3 regions of the Pseudocitrobacter corydidari genome follow, and region 1 is predicted to be linked to each of the others. Evidence: riboswitches for the same ligand, from Rfam matches in the RefSeq annotation. Region 1 holds a riboswitch; each other region holds the start of a gene.
The links. Region 1 has a riboswitch for thiamine pyrophosphate ahead of thiC (phosphomethylpyrimidine synthase ThiC). Riboswitches for the same ligand answer to the same signal wherever they lie in the genome.
Positions count from the first base shown of each region.

Region 2: another riboswitch for thiamine pyrophosphate. It lies ahead of thiM (hydroxyethylthiazole kinase); the one in region 1 lies ahead of thiC (phosphomethylpyrimidine synthase ThiC).
Region 3: another riboswitch for thiamine pyrophosphate. It lies ahead of tenA (thiaminase II); the one in region 1 lies ahead of thiC (phosphomethylpyrimidine synthase ThiC).

Region 1 covers NZ_CP087880.1:3,576,759-3,578,955, reverse strand. Annotated here, with positions in the region: gene thiC (phosphomethylpyrimidine synthase ThiC) at 1-1,129, opposite strand, end outside; TPP riboswitch at 1,216-1,325, opposite strand; gene G163CM_RS16625 (Rsd/AlgQ family anti-sigma factor) at 1,376-1,864, opposite strand; gene nudC (NAD(+) diphosphatase) at 1,961-2,197, shown strand, end outside.
Region 2 covers NZ_CP087880.1:593,821-596,017, reverse strand. Annotated here, with positions in the region: gene thiD (bifunctional hydroxymethylpyrimidine kinase/phosphomethylpyrimidine kinase) at 1-590, opposite strand, end outside; gene thiM (hydroxyethylthiazole kinase) at 587-1,372, opposite strand; TPP riboswitch at 1,407-1,504, opposite strand; fluoride riboswitch at 1,601-1,668, shown strand; gene G163CM_RS02655 (universal stress protein) at 1,746-2,168, shown strand; gene crcB (fluoride efflux transporter CrcB) at 2,184-2,197, shown strand, end outside.
Region 3 covers NZ_CP087880.1:1,353,270-1,355,466, forward strand. Annotated here, with positions in the region: gene G163CM_RS06215 (glycoside hydrolase family 10-like protein) at 1-213, shown strand, start outside; gene lysM (peptidoglycan-binding protein LysM) at 299-742, shown strand; TPP riboswitch at 821-923, shown strand; gene tenA (thiaminase II) at 988-1,671, shown strand; gene G163CM_RS06230 (ABC transporter ATP-binding protein) at 1,668-2,197, shown strand, end outside.

The DNA of each region.
Region 1 (2,197 bases):
GGAAGTGCTGATAAAGAAAGTTTTCCTGATGATGCGAGAGGCACCATTTCGCCATGATTGAGCCGCCGCGTGACACAATACCGGTCAGGCGTTTAGCGGTCATTGGCACGTAACGCAGCAGCACGCCCGCGTGGATGGTGAAGTAGTCTACGCCCTGTTCAGCCTGTTCCAGCAACGTGTCGCGGAACGCTTCCCAGCTCAGATCCTCGGCGATCCCGTTAACCTTCTCCAGCGCCTGGTAGATCGGCACGGTGCCGATCGGTACCGGGCTGTTACGCAGGATCCACTCGCGGGTTTCGTGGATGTAACGCCCGGTGGAGAGGTCCATCACCGTGTCGGCGCCCCAGCGCGTCGCCCACACCAGTTTTTCCACCTCTTCTTCAATCGAGGAGCTCACTGCGGAGTTACCAATATTGGCGTTCACCTTCACCAGGAAGTTACGCCCGATGATCATCGGTTCCGATTCCGGATGATTTATATTGGCCGGGATAATCGCCCGGCCTGCCGCCACTTCGGCACGGACAAACTCAGGCGTGATGTTTTGCGGTAGCAGTGTGTCGAAGCTTTGCCCCGGATGCTGCTGGCGCAATACTTCGCTGCGAATACGCTCGCGCCCCATGTTTTCGCGCAGGGCGATAAATTCCATTTCCGGGGTGATGGTTCCCTGTCGCGCATAGTGCAGCTGGGTGACGCGTTTGCCGGGTAATGCGCGTTTTGGCGTCAGCAGGCTGTTGAAGCGCAGTTCGTCGAGGAAGTCGTCCGCAAGGCGGGCCTGAGTATAGGCGGAGCTGCGGGCCGTTAAGGTTTCGCTATCGGCGCGCGCGTCAATCCACGGCTGGCGCAGTTTGGCCAGGCCCTGGCGGATATCGATTTTTTCGGCTGGATCGCCATAGGGGCCAGAGGTGTCATACACTGGAATTGCTTCGTTCTCTTCGTACTGCGGATTATCCTCGCTGCCGCCAGTGAACGTGGGGCTAAGCTGAATTTCGCGCATGGGCACGCGTACGCCAGGCTGTGTACCGGCGAGATAAATACGGCGCGAGTTAGGGAAAGCGGTGCCTTCCAGAGTATGAATAAAGCGTTGAGCCTGTTCGCGTTGTTCGCGGCGAGTCAGTTTTGTTGTAGACATAGCGCATACCAAATAAAAAAGGATATGGCTTGTCAGACGACGGATGGAGTAATGGATGCACAGCGCCCGTGAGGGCAGAGGCATAAAGCTGAATTACTCTTGTTCCCTTCGCAGGTATTAGCCTGATCAGGTTCCGCGGATCCCGAATTAACGGTCTCAGCCTGTGTTTTCACACGTGGCACTCCGACAAGATGTAGCCCCATAAATGGGACGATGAATGTAAACTACGCGTTAATGCGTAAAATCTCAAGCGGGACGTTTGATCCCGGCATTCTCATGCATTGCATCCAGCACGAGCATAATAAGCTTATCTTCGAGCACGAAACGTGCCTCCAGCGCTTCGCCAATATCCGACAATGCTTGTTGAAATTCAAAGCAATTATCGTGATCGATGGCCGTCTCCAAGCTGGAATCGTAGGCGTCCATGATCAACTGGGTGTTGGCTTCCAGCTTGGGCCAAATTTTGGTGGCGGTTAAAAGCGCGGCGTCACCTTCCAATTTATGGAGAATGCGTTCATAAATACTGAAGTGGCAGGAGGAGAGGTAGTCCACCAGTCGCTGACAAAAATCATCCAGTGCTTTTTCATTCAGCCGTATAAACGATTCTTTGCCAGGCTTAATCCCAATCAGGTTGGAATATGCGATAAGCAATTGCTTGCGAATGTTGAGCCATCGGTCGACCAGTTTGTTACTGCCTCCAACATGCTCCGTCAGGCTTTCGAGCTGGTTTAACATGTGATTGACTCCGCACAAGTGGATTTAAAGACTGCGCACTAAGATGTAACGACAATGTAAACAACATGCCAGTGAAGCAAAGGTAGTGCAATAGATATGGATCGTATAATTGAAAAATTAGACATCGGCTGGTGGGTTGTCAGCCATGAACAAAAATTATGGCTGCCGGGCGGAGAATTACCCTGGGGCGAAGCGGGAAATTTCGATCTTGCGGGGCAACGCGCGCTGCTGATTGGTGAATGGCAGGGCTCGCCGGTGTGGCTGATTCAGCAACAGCGTCGTCATGATATGGGCTCGCTGCGGCAAATTCTCGACCAGGATGTGGGGCTTTTT
Region 2 (2,197 bases), 2.0 Mb from region 1:
CGCTGCTCGCCATCGCGGGTAAACAGCCAGTCGGGGCTTTCCGCGTCATCCAGATGGCCGCCTTTCATGAGGACCGCGCCGCAGCCCATCGCCAACAGCGCGCGCCCCTGTTCCAGCATTTCACGCTCATTACGCGCATGCGGCGCATCCAGCAATGCCGCCGCTTCCGGCAGATTCGGCGTAATTAACGAGACCTGCGGCAGCAGGCGTTGACGCAGGGTTTCTACCGCTGCGGGCGAGAGCAGCGCATCACCGCTTTTGGCCAGCATGACCGTATCCAGCACCACATTTTCCACCCGATGGCGCTGCAAACGTTCGGCCACGGCTTCAACGATATCGGTTTCCGCCAGCATCCCGATTTTGGTGGTATCGATGCGCACATCGTTAAACACGGAATCCAGCTGCGCGGCGACAAAATCCGGTTCAATACGATAGACCGACTGCACGCCATGGGTGTTTTGCGCCACCAGCGCGGTGATCACCGAACAGCCGTATGCGCCCAGTGCTGAGAAGGTTTTCAGATCCGCCTGAATGCCCGCGCCACCGCTTGGATCGGTACCGGCAATGGTTAATGCGTTAATCCGTTTCATGCCAGAGCCTCCCCATCAAGTACATACAGTGCATCTAGAAATGCCGGGACAAAACTGCCCGGTCCGTTATCGACCGCCGCACGACCACCGGCCAGTTTCATAAAGGCACAGGCAGAAGCGACGTTATCCAGCCTGTCGCCCGGCAGCGCACAGCTTGCCGCAACCACCGCCGACAATGCACAGCCGGTGCCCACCACGCGGGTCATCAACGGGTCGCCGCCCGTTACCGCGACAACGCGTTGTCCATCGGTGATGTAATCCACTTCGCCCGTCACCGCCACAACGGTATTGATTTGACGCGCCAGAGCCTGTGCCGCCGGAAGTGCTGCAGCGGCGGTATCAGTGGTGTCCACGCCGCGCCCGCCCGCGCTCATTCCCGCCAGCGCCATAATTTCAGAGGCATTCCCCCGAATGGCGGCGGGTTTTAAGGTCAACAGGTCGTGGCAAAACTCGGTGCGCAGCGTTAATGCGCCCACGGCGACAGGGTCGAGAGTCCAGGGCTTACCTGCGGCGTTCGCACTTAGCGCGGCGGCTTTCATCGCCTGCGCGCGCGGCTGCGTGAGCGTGCCGACGTTTATCAATAACGCATCGGCAATGCCAGAGAACTGCGCGGCTTCCTGCGCATCAATCACCATCGCGGGGGATGCGCCGAGCGCCAGCAGTACGTTGGCGGTGAAGGTCTGCACGACGTCGTTAGTCATGCAGTGAACAAGGGGGGCGTGATGACGAAAAAGATGTAACGAATGCGCGATTTGCGCGCGGCTAAGCGGCTCTGCTTGCATGGTTTGCTCCTGCCAGAACGTCCAGAAGCAATGACCTGACGGTCTCTGACTTCCCTACGCTGGCATTATCCAGATCAGGTGGTACGGGTTTTTCTCAGCCTTCACGAAGGAAGGGCACCCCGAGTCATTGATACAACGAATTCGTGTATCGCAGCAGGTTACGGCAAGTACCGGGCGGAAGCAAGCCGCACAAATCATTTGCATTCCCCCTATCATCGGTCCAAAATTATTCACAAAGGTGATGGCGTTCCACCTTTCCCAACCGCCCCGCTGGGGCTGATGACGCCTGGTATACCCTCTTAACATGGAGGTATGTCAGGCTGTCTGTCATTTGAAGACCCGCTCATACCTCGCAACCTGACGAGGTTTTTTTATGCCTGTTTACAACCATGCGCTGGTGCTGATTAACAACAGCCTTGATGGCATTCCCCTGCTTGAGCACGCCGCAAAAATGGCGCAGGAGAACGCGATGACGATAACCATCGCGCATATCAGCACCGATTATCGTGCCCTCAATGATGTCTCTGACAGCCTGATGGATGATGTGGTTTCGCAGGAAGTCATTCAGGCCAAAGCCCTGTTGAGCGAGCTGGCAGAATCCGTTTCCCTACCGGTACAAACGCTGGAGCTGGTCACCACCCGTCGCTTTGAAGATGTCGAATCCTGCATTCGCGACCGACGTATCGACCTGGTCATTGCCGGGCATCACAATCGCCTGCTGGGCGTGCTCGCCTCCCACTCCCTTGAGTACATCAACCATCTGACGGTGGATGTGCTGATCAAACATTTAGCATAAGGATTTACGCGCGTGATGTATCGTTCATT
Region 3 (2,197 bases), 2.2 Mb from region 1:
TATATTGGCGTGGCGCTGTATAAAGTGGGCGAACCATCGAAAAAGGAACCTGACTGGGCGGTGAATGGCGGCGTACCAGAGCTGAGTAAGCAGATCGATCTCAATGAATCTATACCGGAAATCAACGGGACGATTCTGTTCCGGGAAGATAACCTCAACCAACCGCAAACTCGCCAGGCGGTGAATTATCTGAAAACTCGCTGGGGCCATTAATCCTGCCTTTTGTGCGCTACGCAAATCCGGCGTAGCGCACCTCATCTGCTATGCTTACCCTGACATTCTTTACTGGAGAACGGATATGGGACTGTTTAACTTCGTGAAAGAAGCAGGTGAAAAACTGTGGGACAAACTGACGGATTCGCATCAGGACCAGGGCGAAAAAATCACCGAGCATTTAAAGAAACTCAATATTCCCGGTGCGGATAAAGTTCAGGTGACGGTCGTCGACGGGAAAGCCAGCGTCACTGGTGACGGGCTAACCCAGGAAGAGAAAGAGAAAATTCAGGTCGCCGTCGGTAACGTTGCCGGAGTCAGTGAAGTTGAGAATAACATTACCGCTGCCGATAGCGCGGATGAAGCCACCTACTACACCGTGAAATCCGGCGATACGCTGAGCGCTATCTCCAAAAACGTTTACGGCAACGCCAATCTGTACAACAAAATCTTTGAAGCCAACCGTCCGATGCTTTCTCACCCGGATAAAATTTATCCCGGCCAGACTTTACGTATTCCTAAAGCCTGATAGCAGCACGCTTGCCGGAAGTCATTCCGGTAAGCGTTCCCCCCTCGTTGTATTCACAGACAAAATATCGTATAAAACCTCCTGTCCGAGGGGTGTCCAGTAATGGGCTGAGATGGCGCAAGCCGAACCCTTAGAACCTGATCTGGGTCATGCCAGCGAAGGGACGGGTTAGCCATCTATTTACACAGCCAATTCCTGTTCTTCCCTCATTGCGCCCGGATCTCCACTTTATTCCTGGAGGTCCCATGTCTTTACCCCTGTTTGAAACTGGTCTTTACGGACGCCTTCGCACGCTTGCGGGTCACCACTGGCACGATTATGTCGCCCATGAATTTGTCCAGCAGTTGGGCGATGGTACCCTGCCTGAACCTGCGTTCCGCCGATATCTCACCCAGGATTACCTGTTTTTAGTTCACTTCGCCCGCGCCTACGCGCTGCTGGTGAGCAAACTGCAAAACCTGCCGGAGATGCGCGCGGCGACGGCATCACTGAACGCGATTCTTAACGAACTGCCGCTGCATATCAGCTACTGCCAGCAATGGGGATTAACGGAATCCGACGTTACGCAGGTGGAAGAAGCCGCCGAAACGGTGAACTACACCCGTTACGTGCTGGATGTGGGGCATTCTGGCGACGTGCTCGACCTGCTCACCGCCCTGATGCCATGCGTGGCGGGCTATGCGGAAATCGGTCTGTGTCTGCTCAACGATCCGGCGACCGTCTTTGAGGGTAATCCCTACGCCGCGTGGATCCGTAACTATGGCGATGAGGGCTATCTGGAAGGTGTGCAAGCCTCTTTGACGCTATTTGAAAATCTGGCGGCTCAGCGCGGTGGGGAAAGCCGTATCGCTGAGCTTTCGTCTATCTTCACCACCGCCACCCGGCTGGAAGGCGCGTTCTGGCAGATGGGGCTGAACGCGAAATCATGAAGGCAGTGAATGAATCCCCCGCGATCAGACTGACAGACCTTACGCTGCGTTATGGCAAAAAGACGATATTCGAGAACCTGAACGTGACTATCCCGGCAGGGCATTTCGTCTCCTTGCTGGGGGCCAGCGGTGCGGGTAAAACCAGCCTGCTGCGCATTGTTGCCGGGCTGGCAGCCCCCACATCGGGTAGCGTGACGGATGAACATGGTCGCCCGCTTGCAGGCCGAATCGCCTGGATGGGTCAGCGCGATCTGCTCTATCCGTGGTTAACCATTGAACAGAATGTTTGCCTGGGCGCGCGTTTACGCGGAGAAAAAGCCGATCGCCAATGGGCACAAGAGCTGCTTGAGCGTGTGGGGCTAAGCAGTTATGGCCGCGCCCTGCCGCAGACGTTATCCGGCGGGATGCGCCAGCGCGCCGCCATCGCCCGAACCCTCTACGAACAGCAGCCGATTGTCCTGATGGATGAGCCGTTTTCCGCGCTGGACGCGATTACCCGCGCCACGATTCAGGCGCTGGCGGCGGA